3 linked regions of the Prosthecomicrobium sp. N25 genome follow. The protein of the gene in region 1 interacts with the protein of each later gene in a pairwise test. Links are inferred from orthologs where the notes say so. Each region holds a gene or a part of one and is shown in the gene's direction. Other genes may lie near its edges. The genes, in order: WBG79_RS16590, WBG79_RS13415 and WBG79_RS15390.

Region 1 (5,050 bases):
GGGCCGGAAGGCGGTCGACGAGGCCGAGGCCGATGTCGCGCACCACCCGCAGGGGCCCGAGGTCGTTGGAGAAGAGGCGGTTCAGCACGTCGGTGACGACGCCCATCTCGAAGGCATCGAAGCGGCGCCAGCGCTCGTAGCGGGAGAGCACGTCGAGGGCTCCGGGGTCCTGGCCGAGGCGGCGCGCCTCGACGACGACCTCGGCGAGGGCCGCCACGTCGCGGAAGCCGATGTTGAGGCCCTGGCCGGCGATCGGGTGGATGCCGTGGGCGGCGTCGCCGCAGAGCGCGAAGCGCGGCTTGACCCAGGCGCGGGCGAGGGTGAGGCCGAGCGGATAGGCGTGCCGCGGGCCGGCCTGCCGGAGGGCGCCGAGGTGGCGGCCGAAGCGGCGCTCCAGCTCGACCGAGAAGGTGAAGTCGTCGCCGCGCACCAGGCGGTCGGCCTCGTCGCGGCGTTCCGACCAGACCAGCGAGGAGCGGTGGCGACCGGCCGCATCGTCCGGCAGAGGCAGGATCGCGAAGGGGCCGGAGGGCAGGAAATGCTCCTCCGCCCGGCCCTCGTGAGGGCGCTCGTGCTCGATGGTCGTGACGATGCCGGACTGGCCGTAGTCCCAGTTCACCGTACGGATGCCGGCGAGATCGCGCAGGCGCGAACGCACGCCGTCGGCGGCGACCAGCAGGGCGGCGTCGAGGCGGGTGCCCGAGGCGAGGCGGAGTTCGGCGGCGCTCGTCTTCAGGGTGAAGTCCGCGACCGAGTCGGGGGCGAAGAGGACGACCCCGGCCGCCTCCGCGGCATCCAGCAGGGCGCCCACCATGGCGGCGTTCGGCACCATATGGGCGAAGGGCTCGCCGTCCTCGAGACGGCCGCCGAAGGTCAGGAAGACGGGGCGGACCGCGTCGGAGACGCGCGAATCGGTGACGACCATGTCGAGGATGGGCTGCGCCTCGGCGGCGATCCGGCTCCAGACCCCGAGCCGCTCCAGCATGGCGCGCGCGGCGGCGGCGATCGCGGAGGCGCGGCCGTCGCGGCGGATCGCCTCGCGCGGCTTCGGCTCGACCACCGCGACGGCGAGGCCCGGGTCGGCGCTCTTCAGCGCCAGGGCGAGCGACAGGCCCACGTAGCCGCCCCCCGCGACGACGACATCGAACCGTTCCGGCATGGTGCTCTCCTCCAGGTCGCGCCCCTCATAGCACTTACGCGTGCGGACGGCACCCGGACGGGGGGCACGGTCTCGACGGCGGCGCGGGCCTCGTCTAACTCTCGGGCTCCGCCCCCGGCTCCCCGCGAGGTCCCATGCCGACAGCTGTCGAGACCCTCATCGAGACGCTCGACCTGGAGCCCCTCGAGGTGAACCTCTTCCGGGGGCGCTCTCCGCAGGTGGGCTGGCAGCGGGTCTTCGGCGGGCAGGTGATCGGGCAGGCGCTGGTGGCGGCCACGCGGACCGTGGAAGGCCGGCCGGTGCATTCGCTGCAGGGCTATTTCCTGCGGCCCGGGGATCCGGCCGTGCCGATCGTCTACCAGGTGGACCGGATCCGCGACGGCGGCAGCTTCACGACGCGGCGCGTGCTGGCGGTGCAGCACGGCGAGGCGATCTTCTCCATGTCGGCGTCCTTCCACCGCGCCGAGGCGGGCTTCGACCACCAGATCCCGATGCCCGAGGTGCCGCAGCCGGAGGACCTGCCGAGCGAGAAGGACCTGCTGGCGAGCGTCCTGCAGGACGCGCCAGAGACCGTGAAGCGCTACTGGCAACGGGCGCGGGCGATCGAGCTCAGGCCGGTGGATCCGCGCCATTACGTCAGCCGGGAGAAGCTGGCCCCGAGCCAGTATGTCTGGGTGCGGGCGACCGGGCCGATCCCGGACGTGCCCGGGCTCAGTGCGGCCGTGCTCGCCTACGCGTCCGACCTGACCCTCCTGGACACCGCGCTGTTCGCCCATGGGCGGTCGGTGTTCGACCGCGACCTCAAGCTCGCCAGCCTCGACCACGCGATGTGGTTCCACCGCCCGGTCCGGCTCGACGACTGGCTCCTCTACGCCCAGGACAGCCCGTCGACCTCGGGCGGCCGCGGCTTCAACCGCGGGTCGCTCTACGACCGCAACGGCGTCCTGATCGCCTCGACGGCGCAGGAGGGGATGGTGCGCCGCACCGTCCCGAAGGACGACTTGCCTAATCGGTGATCACTGGCAGTCCCGCAGGATCGGCCGGGACGTTGCGTCCCTTGCAGTGTATCTGAGCATTTTTTGGGCACTCGATTGGGACCGTGACGGGGATGCCCTCCGCAGTCCCGATCTCTCTGCCGCCTTTTTAGGCATGTTTGGGCACGGTCTGCGTCTCCGACGTATCCGCGGACCCGAATTCGAAAGTCACGCCAACGATTTGAGCCGCATCGGCGAAACTGGCACGGACCTTGATTCCACAGCTACCACCGGAGGCAGAGCGCTCAGCGGATCGGTCGCCGAACTCAATCCACGGCGCCGGGCGCCGGAGTGGCCCGCCCGGCGGGCGCAGGAAACGGGAAAGACCAGATGAAAATCGTGATGGCCATCATCAAGCCGTTCAAGCTGGACGAGGTGCGCGACGCCCTCACCACGATCGGCGTGCAGGGGCTGACCGTGACCGAGGTCAAGGGCTACGGGCGGCAGAAGGGGCACACGGAGATCTACCGCGGCACCGAATACGCGGTGAGCTTCCTGCCCAAGATCAAGATCGAGGTGGCCGTGTCGTCCGACCAGGTCGACAAGGTGGTCAACGCGATTTCATCCGCCGCCAAGACCGGCCAGATCGGTGACGGCAAGATCTTCGTCTACGGAATCGACCAGGCCGTCCGCATCCGCACGGGCGAGACTGACGTCGAGGCGCTTTGAGACATCCTAAGGAGTAAGTTGCAGATGACTCTCGTCCGCTCCCTCGACCGGATCTCGTCGGCCGCCAAGGCCGCGTCCGTGTCCGTCGGCGTCCTCGCCCTCTCGACCGCCGCCGCCCTGGCGCAGGCCGCCGCCGAGACGCCCGCCGCCGCGGCGCCCAACATCAACAAGGGCGACACGACCTGGATGCTGGTCTCCACCATCCTGGTCGTCATGATGACGGTCCCCGGCCTCGCCCTCTTCTACGGCGGCCTCGTCCGGGCCAAGAACATCCTCTCCGTGCTCATGCAGGTCTTCGTCGGCTTCAGCCTGATCTCGATCCTGTGGGTCGTCTACGGCTACTCGCTCGCCTTCACGGGCGCCGGCACGCCGGGCGACGCGACGGCGCTCACGCCCTTCATCGGCACTCTCGACAAGATGATGCTGAAGGGCGTCGGCATCGACGCGGCCGCGGAGACGTTCACCAAGGGCGTCTACATCCCGGAGCTGACCTTCGTCATCTTCCAGCTCACCTTCGCGGCGATCACCCCGGCGCTGATCATCGGCGCCATCGCGGAGCGGATGAAGTTCTCGTCCGTGCTCGCCTTCCTGGTCCTGTGGTTCACCTTCTCGTACCTGCCGATCGCCCACATGGTGTGGTGGTGGGGCGGCCCGTCCGCGCCGGCCGACTCGCCCTCGGGCTTCCTCTACGGCATGGGCGCGCTCGACTTCGCCGGCGGCACGGTGGTGCACATCAACGCGGGCATTGCGGGCCTCGTCTGCTGCCTCGTGCTGGGCAAGCGCATCGGCTACGGCAAGGACAACATGGCGCCGCACAACCTGACGCTGACGCTGATCGGCGGCTGCCTGCTCTGGGTCGGCTGGTTCGGCTTCAACGCCGGCTCCAACCTGGAGGCCAACGGCCTGACCGCCCAGGCGCTCCTCAACACCATCGTGGCCACGGCGGCCGCGGCGCTCGCCTGGATGTTCGTCGAGTGGATGACCAAGGGCCATCCGAGCCTGCTCGGCGCGGTCTCGGGTGCCGTCGCTGGCCTCGTCGCGATCACGCCGGCCGCGGGCCTGGCGGGCGCGGGCGGCGCCATCGTGCTCGGCGCGGTGGCGGGCGTGGTCTGCCTCTGGGCGGTGGTCTCGCTCAAGGCGATGCTCGGCTACGACGACAGCCTGGACGTCTTCGGCGTGCACGGCGTCGGCGGCATCGTCGGCGCCCTCGGCACGGCCGTGGTGGCGGCGCCGTCGCTCGGCGGCTTCGGCGTCGGCGAGTACACGATCGCGGGCCAGTTCGTCACTCAGGTCAAGGCGGTCGCCGTCTCGGTCGTCTGGTCGGGCGTGGTCTCGCTGGTCGCCCTGATGGTGGTCAAGGTCCTGTTCGGGCTGCGCGTCAGCGAGCAGGCCGAGCGCGAGGGCCTCGACATCGCCACCCACGGGGAGCGTGCCTACAACTGAGCCGTCGGTTCCCTCGCGCTGCCGGGTCCTCCTCCCTCCGGTCCGCGATGACGGCCACTTCACCCCGGACGGTCTTCCGTCCGGGGTTTTTCTTTGCGTGCGGGCCGTTGCTTGCGGGTCACCGGCCACGGCGCTACCCCTGGACCGCGGCGCCCGCCCGTGTTCGCGAATTCCTCGTCGATGCGGCAAAGCCGACCGGCTTGGTTAACAGCCCCTTTACCCGTCCGCCTTAGCCTCACCTCGAACAAGGTCCCCTTGCCCATGTCCGCGTCCGGTCCCGTTCCGACGACCTCCCCTGCCGCCGGCCGTGCGGTGTTCGCCTCGCCGTTCCAGCGGCTGAACGATCTCGTGGCCGGGATCCAGCCCGGCAAGCCGCCGATCGTGATGGCGGTCGGCGAGCCGCGGCATCCGGTGCCGGGCTTCGTGGGGCCGGTCCTCGCCGGCGAGATCGACGGCTTCGGGCGCTACCCTGCCATCAAGGGGACGGACGCGTTCCGGGCGGCGGTCGCCGGCTGGCTCGGCCGGCGCTACGGAATCGAGGGGCGGATCGATCCGGCCACCATGGTGCTGCCGCTCAACGGCTCGCGCGAAGGCCTGTTCTTTGCGGCGCTCGAGGCGCGCATGTCGACCGCCAAGTCGGTGCCGAACCCCGCCATCCTGGTGCCCAACCCCTTCTACCAGGCCTATGCGGCCGGCTGCGTGGCGGCGGGCTGCGAACCCGTGCTGGTGGCGGCCGGCGCGGCGA
Region 2 (5,168 bases), on another replicon or contig:
CGTGCAGCGCCACGTCCGCGTCGGAATGGCCCTCCAGTTTGTGCGTGTGCGGTATACGGATGCCGGCCAGCACGACCGCGTCGCCCTCCGTGAACCGGTGCACGTCGTAGCCCGTGCCCACCCGCACGTCTGCGAGGGCCAGCATCTCCTCCATCCGCAGCCTCCGTTCCGCCGCGACGAGGTCGTCCGCGGTGGTGATCTTGACGTTGCCGGGGTCGCCCAGGACGGTGCGCACCTCAATCCCTGCCCAGCGCGCCACGGCGGCATCGTCCGTGAAGTCGTGGCGACCGGCGGCCGCGGCGGCCTCGTGGGCCGCCAGGATCCGGGCGAAGCGAAAGCCCTGCGGCGTTTGAGCCGCCCAGAGCCCCTCGCGCGGAATCGTTTCGAGAAGCAGACCCGAGGCATCGGCCTTCTGCACCGTGTCGACCACCGGGACGGCGGCCAGGACGGCCTCGGCCTCCCGCAGCGCCGCCACCGTGCGCTCGATGACCGAAGATGAGACGAAGGGTCGCGCCGCATCGTGGATGAGCACGATGTCCGGCTCGTCGGGCGCCAGCGCCCTGAGCCCCGCCAGCACCGACGCCTGCCGTGTCGCTCCGCCCGCAACCGGGTCCGCGATGCCGGCGAGGCCCGCCCTGCAGGCCTCGAAGTCGTCCCGGAACGCGGGATCGATCACGGTCAGGATGCTGCCGATCGCCGGATGCGCCGCAAAGCGGGCGAGCGTGCGCGCGAGCAGCGGCTGTCCCCAGAGATCGAGATACTGCTTGGGCCGGCCGCCGACCGCGCCGGCAAGGCGACGCCCCGACCCGGCGGCGACGATGATTGCAGCAACTCGGGGTTGATCGCCGGCGGAGGGGACCGGCCCTGCCTTGTCCGTCATCCGTATCCCTCGGATGTCATGCGCGAAAGCCTGTGTTGCGCCGCGGGAAGACGCTTGCTCTTGCGGCAAAATCTGCCAAAGATGTAATCACGTGGTTTCGATGCACACTGAATGAGCACGAATGTGAGTTCCTCGACCCCCGACGTCGCCACGCAACGGTGCGTGAGGCTCGGACGATACCAGTTCCGGTGCCCGGTGTATCTGGCTCCGATGTCCGGCGTCACCGACCTGCCGTTCCGCCGGCTCGCCGCGCGGTTCGGATGCGATCTCGTCGTCACCGAGATGGTGGCGAGCGAATCGCTGGCCGAGGGCGACCCGGAGATGGCGCTGCGGCTGGCCGGCCAGGGCATGGCGCCGCATGTGGTGCAGCTCGCCGGGCGTGAGGCGCACTGGATGGCCGAGGCCGCGCGCATGGCGGAGGCGAACGGCGCCGATGTCGTCGACATCAACATGGGCTGCCCGGCGAAGCGCGTCACAACCGGCTGGTCCGGGGCCGCCCTGATGCGCGACCTGGACCTCGCGGTGGAGCTCATCCGCGCCACGGTGGCCGCGGTCCGCGTGCCCGTGACCTTGAAGATGCGCCTGGGCTGGGACCGCTCCAGCCTGAACGCGCCCGAACTCGCCCGCCGCGCCGAGGCCGAGGGCGTGCAGCTCGTCACGGTCCACGGCCGCACCCGGGACCAGTTCTACGAGGGCTCGGCCGATTGGCCCGCCATCCGGGCCGTGCGCGAGGCGATCGCCATTCCCCTGATCGCCAACGGCGACGTCCTCGGCCTCGCCGACGCGCGCCGGATCCTCGCCGAATCCGGGGCCGACGGCGTCATGATCGGGCGCGGGGCGCAGGGACGCCCCTGGCTGCCCGGCGCCGTCTCGCGCGCCCTCGCGGGCGCTCCCTCTCTGCCGGAACCCACGGGCCCCGAGCTGGCCGACCTCGTGGTCGAGCACCACGCCGCGATGGTCGAGCACTACGGCGCGCCGAAGGGTCTCCGGGCCGCCCGCAAGCACCTCGCCTGGTACTTCGACGCCGCCGAGGCGGGCCGGCCGATCGCCGCCGCCCTGCGCCGTGTCGCGCTCACGTCCTTCGACATCCCCGCCATCCACGCCGCCGTCCGCGAGGCTCTCGCCGGCACGGCCGTCAGGAGAGCCGCATGACCACCAACGCGGCGCGCACCCCGCGCCAGTTCCCCGACCCGACCGCCTCGGCCTCCGCGGCCGTGCTCAACGCGCTGCCGAATCCGGTGGTGATGATCGGCGCGGACGGCATGATCCTCGAGGCCAACGACTCCGCCCAGAACTTCTTCCAGGCGAGCGCCGCCTTCATGCGCCGGCATGCGCTCTCCCACTTCGTTCCCTTCGGCAGCCCGCTCCTCGAGCTGATCGGCCAGGTGCGCGAGCGGCAGGCACCGGTCTCCGAATACCGCGTCGACGTGTCGAGCCCGAGGATCGGGACCGAGAAGGTGGTCGACATCTACGCAGGTCCCGTCATCGACGAGCCGGGCGCCGTGGTGGTGATGCTCCAGGAGCGCACCATGGCCGACAAGATCGACCGGCAGCTCACCCATCGCGGCGCCGCCCGCACGGTGACGGGCCTCGCCGCCATGCTGGCCCACGAGATCAAGAACCCGCTGTCCGGGATCCGCGGGGCCGCCCAGCTCCTGGAGCAGTCCGTCGACGACCAGGACCGGGCGCTCACCCGCCTGATCTGCGACGAGGCGGACCGGATCGTGAAGCTGGTCGACCGCATGGAGGTGTTCTCCGACGAGCGCCCCATCGAGCGATCCGCGGTCAACATCCACACGGTCCTCGATCACGTGAAGCGGCTCGCCCAGTCGGGATTTGCCCGCAAGGTCAAGATCGTCGAAGAGTACGACCCGTCCCTGCCGCCGGTCCTCGCCAACCGGGACCAGCTCATCCAGGTGTTCCTGAACCTCGTCAAGAACGCCACGGAGGCGATCGGCGACCAGCCGGACGGCGAGATCGTGCTGACCACGGCCTACCGCCCCGGCGTCCGCCTTTCCGTGCCGGGATCGAAGGACAAGGTCACGCTGCCGATGGAGTTCTGCGTGCGCGACAACGGTCCGGGCGTGCCCGAGGACCTGCTGCCGCACCTCTTCGACCCCTTCGTCACCACCAAGACCAACGGCTCGGGCCTCGGGCTCGCGCTCGTCGCCAAGATCGTCCGCGATCACGGCGGCGTCGTGGAATGCGAGAGCCAGCCGCGCCGAACCACGTTCCGCGTGCTCATGCCGGCCTATTCGGGTCCGGCGCGCGGGGGCAACTGATCGACGGCGCCGGCCCAGGCGGCGCCCGCAAGGAAGGATAGCACCATGCCCTCCGGCAACATCCTCGTCGCAGACGACGATGCCGCGATCCGAACGGTCCTGAACCAGGCGCTCTCCCGCGCCGGCTACGAGGTGCGGCTGACGTCCAACGCGGCCACCCTATGGCGCTGGGTCGCGCAAGGGGAGGGGGACCTCGTCATCACCGACGTGGTGATGCCCGACGAGAATGCCTTCGACCTGCTGCCGCGCATCAAGAAGCTCCGGCCCGACCTGCCGGTCATCGTCATGAGCGCGCAGAACACCTTCATGACCGCCATCCGGGCCTCCGAGCGCGGCGCCTACGAGTACCTGCCGAAGCCCTTCGACCTGAAGGAACTGATCACCATCGTCGGCCGGGCCCTGGCCGAGCCCAAGCACAAGCGCAGCGCCGAACCGGAGCCCGACGCCGAGGCGATCCCGCTCGTCGGCCGCTCGCCGGCCATGCAGGACATCTACCGCGTCCTCGCCCGCCTCATGCAGACGGACCTGACCGTCATGATCACGGGCGAGTCCGGCACCGGCAAGGAGCTCGTCGCCCGCGCGCTGCACGACTACGGCAAGCGCCGCAACGGACCCTTCGTGGCCATCAACATGGCGGCGATCCCGCGCGACCTGATCGAGTCCGAGCTGTTCGGACACGAGAAGGGCGCCTTCACGGGCGCGGCGAGCCGGTCGGCCGGCCGCTTCGAGCAGGCGGAGGGCGGCACGCTCTTCCTGGACGAGATCGGCGACATGCCGATGGACGCCCAGACCCGGCTCCTGCGCGTGCTCCAGCAGGGCGAGTACACCACCGTCGGCGGCCGCACCCCGATCAAGACCGACGTGCGCATCATCGCGGCGACCAACAAGGACCTGCGCCAGCTCATCAACCAGGGGCTCTTCCGCGAGGACCTCTACTTCCGCCTGAACGTCGTCCCGCTGCGCCTGCCGCCACTGCGCGAGCGCTCCGAGGACATCCCCGACCTCGTCCGCCACTTCTTCTCGCTCGCCGAGAAGGAGGGCCTGCCGGCCAAGCAGATCGAGCAGGCGGCCCTCGACCGGCTGCGCCGCTACCGCTGGCCGGGCAACATCCGCGAGCTCGAGAACCTCATCCGCCGGCTCGCCGCGCTCTATCCCCAGGACGTCATCACCGCCAACGTGATCGACCAGGAGTTGAGCCAGCCGGCGCTGATCTCGCCCCCCGAGGAGAAGACCGGCGACGAGGGCATCTCCGCCTCCATGGAGAAGCACCTCACCACCTATTTCGGCGGCTTCGGCGACGGCCTGCCGCCGCCCGGCCTCTACCACCGCATCCTGCGCGAGGTGGAATACCCGCTGATCGGCGCCGCCCTCGCCGCCACCCGCGGCAACCAGATCAAGGCCGCCGAACTCCTCGGCCTCAACCGCAACACCCTGCGCAAGAAGATCCGCGACCTCGACATCCAGGTGATCCGGTCCTCGCGCTGAGGACCGTCGGGCCGGAGCCCGTCGCTCGCCCGGCACGGCACGACCGTGCTGCGGGGTAGGGCGGGGCCGACCCGGCCTACTGGCGCCGCCCCGCCGCGCTGGCGAAGCGGACGGCCTCCTCGGCGGCCCGGAAGAGGGCCTTGGCCTTGTTGACGCACTCCTGGTACTCGGATTCCTGCACCGAATCCGCCACGATGCCGGCACCGGCCTGGGCATACATGCGGCCATCCTTCACGATGGCCGTGCGCAGGCAGATGCAGGTGTCCATCGCGCCGTCGGCCGAGAAATAGCCGACGCAGCCGGCGTAAAGGCCGCGCTTCTCGCTCTCGAGCTCGTCGATGATCTCCATGGCGCGCACCTTCGGGGCGCCCGAGACCGTGCCGGCCGGAAAGCCGGCGGCCAGCGCGTCGAGCACGTCGTGGGCGGGGTCGAGCCGGCCGGTGACGTTCGAGACGATGTGCATCACGTGGCTGTAGTATTCGAGGAAGAATTTGTCCGTCACCTTGACGGTCCCGATCTCC
Region 3 (5,499 bases), 250 kb from region 1 along the record:
CGCGTCGAGGGCATGAACCAGTGGAAGTCGGCCCATGCGGTCGAGACCGACGCCCGCACCCTCGCCGACGCCATGGTGGGGGCCGACGTCGTTTTCGGGCTTTCGGCCAAGGGCGCCTTCACGGACGCGATGATCCGCTCCCTCGCCCCGAACCCGATCATCTTCGCCATGGCGAACCCGGACCCGGAGATCACGCCCGAGGAGGTCGCGGCGATCCGGGACGACGCCATCGTGGCGACCGGCCGGTCGGACTACCCGAACCAGATCAACAACGTGCTCGGCTTCCCCTACATCTTCCGCGGCGCCCTCGACGTGCGGGCGAGCCGCATCAACGAAGAGATGAAGGTCGCCGCCGCCCGCGCGCTCGCCATGCTGGCCCGCGAGGACGTGCCCGACGAGGTCGCCGCCGCCTACAGCGGCCACCGCCCGAAGTTCGGCCGCGACTACATCATCCCGGTCCCGTTCGACCCGCGTCTGCTCTCCGCCGTGCCCTCGGCGGTGGCCGAGGCGGCCATGCGCTCCGGCGTCGCCCGCCGCCCGATCGCCGACCTCGACGCCTACCGCCTGCAGCTTTCCGCCCGCCGCGACCGGGTCGCCGGCAGCCTCCAGCGGATCTTCAGCGAACTGCGCGCCCGGCCGAAGCGCGTGGCCTTCGCGGAGGGCGAGGAGGAGCAGGTGATCCGCGCCGCCGTGTCCTTCGCGGCCCAGGGCCTCGGCACCCCGATCCTGATCGGCCGCGAGGACCGCATCCGCGACACCGCAGCCCGCGCCGGCATCGAGCTCCGGGGCGTGCAGGTCCACAACGCCGCGCTCTCGGACCGCAACCGGGTCTATGCCGAGACGCTCTACGCCCGCCTGCAGCGCAAGGGCTGGCTCTTCCGCGACTGCCAGCGCGTGGTCAACCAGGACCGCAACCACTTCGCCGCCCTGATGCTGGCGCACGGCGACGCCGACGCCATGATCTCCGGGGCGACGCGACACGCCGCCACCGTCCTCGACGACGTCCGCCGGGTCATCGACCCCCGTCCCGGTCACCGCGTGATCGGCGTCTCGCTGGTCATCGCCCGCGGCCGGACCGTGGTGGTCGCCGACACCGCCGTCACCGAGATGCCGACCGGCGAGGAACTCGCCGACATCGCCACCGAGGCGGCCCGCGCCGCCCGCAAGCTCGGCTACGAGCCGCACGTGGCGCTGCTCGCCTACTCCACCTTCGGCCAGCCGCCGGGCGAGCGCTCCGCCAAGGTCCAGGAGGCCGTGCAGATCCTCGACCGCCGCGGCGTCGACTTCGACTACGACGGCGAGATGTCCGCCGACGTTGCCCTCGACCCGGAGAAGATGGCCGCCCACCCCTTCTGCCGGCTGAAGGGACCCGCCAACGTGCTCGTCATGCCGGCGCTCCATTCCGCCGCCATCTCGACCCGGATGCTGCAGGAGCTCGGCGGCTGCACCGTCATCGGCCCGCTGATCTTCGGCCTGGAGAAATCCGTCCAGATCGTCCCGCTCGGCGCCAAGGATTCCGACCTCGTCAACATGGCGGCGCTCGCCGCCTACGGGGTGGACGCCTGACCGGCCGGCCGCGCCGGTCGGGCTCATCCGTTCTTGTGGAATCCGCAACGGCTCGGCGCTAACCTCGCGCCCCTTCGAGGGGCGCTGAGCGGGACCGGACCACCATGGCAACACACAAGGGCTTCGAGTCCCTCGTCGACGCGGACGCGCTCAGGCGGCGCCTGGCGGCCTTCGTCGAGCCCGGTTCGGACGGCGGCAATCCGGCCATCCGCGCCAAGGTCCTGTCCGCCCTGAAGGAGGTCCGGGCCGCCACCCGCGCCCGCATCGAGGCCCTGCTGCTCGAGGACCGCCGCGGGTCGCTCTGCGCCGAGCGCCTCTCCTACGTGCAGGACCAGATCATCCGGGTCGTCTACGACTTCGCCATCCAGTTCGTCTATCCGGTCAAGAACCCCTCCTCGGCCGAGCGCATGGCGATCACGGCGGTCGGCGGCTACGGCCGCGCCACGCTGGCGCCGGGCTCCGACATCGATCTCCTGTTCCTGCTTCCCTACAAGCAGACGCCCTGGGGCGAGAGCGTCATCGAATACATCCTCTACATGCTGTGGGACCTCGGCCTGAAGGTCGGCCACGCCACCCGCAACGTCGAGGAGTGCATCCGCCTGTCGCGGTCGGACCTAACCATCCGCACCGCCATCCTGGAGGCGCGCTACATCTGGGGCGACGAGCCGCTGTTCCGCGACCTGACCCGCCGCTTCGACGAGGATGTCGTCCGCAACACCGGATCGGAATACATCGCCGCCAAGCTCGGCGAGCGCGACGACCGCCTGAAGCGCCAGGGCACGTCGCGCTACCTGGTCGAGCCGAACATCAAGGAGGGCAAGGGCGGCCTGCGCGACCTGCAGACCCTCTTCTGGATCGCCAAGTACTTCTACCGCGTCCGCCAGCCCGAGGACCTGATCGGCGCGGGCGTCCTCTCCAAGGCGGAGTATGTCCGCTTCAAGCGCTGCGAGGACTTCCTCTGGGCGGTCCGCTGCAACATGCACTTCGTCACCAACCGCTCGGAGGAGCGGCTGAGCTTCGAGCTGCAGCGCGAGATCGCTCGCCGGCTCGGCTATGTCGAGCGTGCCGGCCTGCGCGCCGTCGAGCGTTTCATGAAGCACTACTTCCTGGTCGCCAAGGACGTCGGCGACCTGACGCTGATCTTCTGCGCGGCGCTCGAGGAGCAGCACGTCAAGACCGCGCCGGTCCTGAACCGCTTCATCAGCCGCTTCACCCGCCGGACCCGCAAGGTGCTCGGCGGCGGCGCCTTCACGGTCGACAACGACCGCATCAACGTCGCGGACGCGGACGTCTTCCGGAAGGATCCGGTCCAGCTCATCCGGCTCTTCGCCATCGCCGACAAGGAGAACCTGGCGTTCCACCCGGACGTCCTCAAGCTGGTCACACGCTCGCTCAAGCTGATCGACGACGACCTGCGCCGGAACCGCGAGGCGAACACGCTCTTCCTCGACGTGCTCACCTCGCGCAACGACCCGGAGACCATCCTGCGCCGGATGAACGAGACCGGCGTGCTCGGCCGCTTCGTGCCGGAGTTCGGCAAGGTGGTCGCGATGATGCAGTTCAACATGTACCACCACTACACGGTGGACGAGCACCTGATCCGCTCCATCGGCGAGCTGTCGCTGATCGAGAAGGGCAGCCGCGCCGCAGAGCTTCCTCTCGCCACCGAGCTGATGCCCGGCATCCAGAACCGCCGGCTCCTCTACGTCGCCCTCTTCCTGCACGATGTCGGCAAGGGCCGGCCGGAGGACCACTCGTTCATCGGCGCCCGCATCGCCGCCCGGCTCTGCCCGCGCTTCGGCCTCTCGCCGGCCGAGACCGACACCGTGGTCTGGCTGATCGAGAAGCACCTGGTCATGAGCGTGGTCGCCACCAGCCGCGATCTCAACGACCGCAAGACGATCCGCGATTTCGCCGAGGTGGTGCAGAGCCCCGAGCGCCTCAAGATGCTGCTGATCCTGACCGTGGCTGACATCCGTGCCGTCGGCCCGGGCGTCTTCAACGGCTGGAAGGGCCAGCTCCTGCGCACGCTCTACTACGAGACCGAGCCCTACCTCGCCGGCGGCCACAGCCAGATCACCCGCGACCAGCGCGTCGCGGCGGCCAAGCGCGAGCTCTCCGACAAGCTCGCGGGCTGGAGCGATGCCGAGAAGGCCGCCTATGTCGAGCGCCACTATCCGCCCTACTGGCTGCGCGTCGACCTCCCCAGCAAGCTGAACCACGCCGAGTTCATCCGGGCGGCCGACCGGGCCGGCAGGAAGCTCGCCACCCGCGTGACGCCGCGCGCCTTCCAGGGCGTGACCGAGATCACGGTGCTGGCCTCCGACCACCCGCGCCTCCTGTCGATCATCGCCGGGGCCTGCGCGGTGGCGGGCGCCAACATCGTCGACGCCCAGATCTACACGACCACCGACGGCCTCGCCCTCGACACGATCTACGTCAGCCGCGAGTTCACCGACGACGGCGACGAGCAGCGCCGCGGCAGCCGCGTCTCGGCCCTGATCGAGAAGGCGCTCGCCGGCGAGGAGCGGCTGCCGGAGCAGATCGAGCGCAAGGCGCTGGCCAAGCCCCGCGTCAAGGCCTTCCAGCTGCCGACCGACGTGATCGTCAACAACTCCTGGTCCGACCGCTTCACCGTCATCGAGGTGTCGGGCCTCGACCGCCCCGGCCTCCTCTACGACCTGACCCGCGCCATCTCGGACCTGAACCTGAACATCGCCTCCGCCCACATCGCCACCTTCGGAGAACGCGCCGTGGACGTCTTCTACGTCACCGACCTCTTCGGCCAGAAGGTCGAGGCCAAGGCGCGCGAGCGTGTCGTGCGCGAACGCATGATGAAGGCCTTCGACGGCACCCGCGACGAGGCCGGGCCGGCCCCAAAGCGCGCCAGCGCCGGCTAGCGGCCGGCAAGCGGGTCCAAGCCGGCCGGACCGCGAACAGTCGGGGGGATAACCCGGCCGGACTCCGTCCGTTCTGGCGACAGCCGCGCCTGCCTGCGTTATAAGCAGGTCCCATCCGGCGGAGCGCGCATGTCCCTCGTCCGCAACTTCATGAGCGTCGGCGCCGCCACCCTGGCGAGCCGGGTGCTCGGTTTCCTGCGCGACACCCTGATCGCCGCCGCGCTCGGCACCGGTCCGGTCGCGGACGCCTTCGTGGTCGCCTTCCGGCTGCCCAACCTGTTCCGCCGCCTCTTCGCCGAGGGCGCCTTCAACGCCGCCTTTGTGCCCCTCTACGCCCGCGTGCTCGAGGCCGAGGGGGAGGGCGGCGCCCGCCGCTTCGCCGCCGACGTGCTGGCCGTCCTGCTGGTCGCGGTGCTCGCCTTCTCGGGCCTCGCCATGCTGGCCGCGCCGGGGCTGGTCTGGGTGCTCGCGCCCGGCTTCGCGGCCGACCCGGAGAAGTTCGGCCTCGCCACGCTCCTGACGCGGATCTGCTTCCCCTACCTGGCCGCCATGGCGCTGATCGCGCTGATGGGCGGCATCCTCAACGCGCACCGCCGCTTCCTCGCCGCCGCGCTCGCCCCCGTGCTCCTCAACCTCGTGCTGATCGCGGCGCTGCTCGCCGCCCTTTCGGCCGGCCTCGCCCGCACCCGCGAGGCGGGCATCTGGCTCGCCGCCGGCGTTTCCCTCGCCGGCCTCGCCCAGCTCGCGCTGGTGACCGTCGCGGTAAGCCGCGCCGGCTGGGCCCCGCGCCTCGTCCGCCCGCGCTGGACGCCCTCGGTCGCCCGGCTCCTCCGGTTGGCGGTGCCGGGCGCGATCGCGGGCGGCATCGCCGAGATCAACATCGTGGTCGGCACCATGATCGCCTCCCTGTCGGCGGGCTCGGTGGCGTTCCTCTACTATGCCGACCGCGTCTACCAGCTCCCCCTCGGTCTCGTCGGGGTCGCGGTCGGAACCGTCCTGTTGCCCGAGATCGCCCGCCAGCTCCGCGCCGACC

The links.
Region 2: the proteins of WBG79_RS16590 (region 1) and WBG79_RS13415 interact in binary tests that used the Escherichia coli proteins (3 or more experiments, as listed by UniProt). The link is inferred for Prosthecomicrobium sp. N25 from one-to-one orthologs.
Region 3: the proteins of WBG79_RS16590 (region 1) and WBG79_RS15390 interact in binary tests that used the Escherichia coli proteins (3 or more experiments, as listed by UniProt). The link is inferred for Prosthecomicrobium sp. N25 from one-to-one orthologs.

Annotation. Positions count from the first base shown.
Region 1 is NZ_JBBCAT010000002.1:369,697-374,746, forward strand. The notes cover bases 1,311-4,192. They hold WBG79_RS16590 (P-II family nitrogen regulator), read left to right. Parts: upstream 1,311-2,523; coding sequence 2,524-2,862; downstream 2,863-4,192. Other genes in these bases: tesB (acyl-CoA thioesterase II), read left to right, coding at 1,311-2,175; WBG79_RS16595 (ammonium transporter), read left to right, coding at 2,887-4,192. Outside these bases: WBG79_RS16580 (ubiquinone biosynthesis hydroxylase), read right to left, coding at 1-1,159; more of tesB, read left to right, coding at 1,294-1,310; more of WBG79_RS16595, read left to right, coding at 4,193-4,305; WBG79_RS16600 (aminotransferase class I/II-fold pyridoxal phosphate-dependent enzyme), read left to right, coding at 4,567-5,050. UniProt on the Escherichia coli protein: Involved in the regulation of nitrogen metabolism. Regulates the activity of its targets by protein-protein interaction in response to the nitrogen status of the cell.
Region 2 is NZ_JBBCAT010000001.1:2,949,937-2,955,104, reverse strand. Bases 1,096-4,095 are described here. They hold WBG79_RS13415 (two-component system sensor histidine kinase NtrB), read left to right. Parts: upstream 1,096-2,028; coding sequence 2,029-3,162; downstream 3,163-4,095. Other genes in these bases: ntrC (nitrogen regulation protein NR(I)), read left to right, coding at 3,208-4,095; dusB (tRNA dihydrouridine synthase DusB), read left to right, coding at 1,096-2,032. In the rest of the region: WBG79_RS13425 (bifunctional 2-C-methyl-D-erythritol 4-phosphate cytidylyltransferase/2-C-methyl-D-erythritol 2,4-cyclodiphosphate synthase), read right to left, coding at 1-880; more of dusB, read left to right, coding at 992-1,095; more of ntrC, read left to right, coding at 4,096-4,647; trpE (anthranilate synthase component I), read right to left, coding at 4,724-5,168.
Region 3 is NZ_JBBCAT010000002.1:121,896-127,394, reverse strand. Bases 1,336-4,666 are described here. They hold WBG79_RS15390 ([protein-PII] uridylyltransferase), read left to right. Parts: upstream 1,336-1,670; coding sequence 1,671-4,466; downstream 4,467-4,666. Other genes in these bases: murJ (murein biosynthesis integral membrane protein MurJ), read left to right, coding at 4,596-4,666; WBG79_RS15395 (NADP-dependent malic enzyme), read left to right, coding at 1,336-1,566. Outside these bases: more of WBG79_RS15395, read left to right, coding at 1-1,335; more of murJ, read left to right, coding at 4,667-5,499.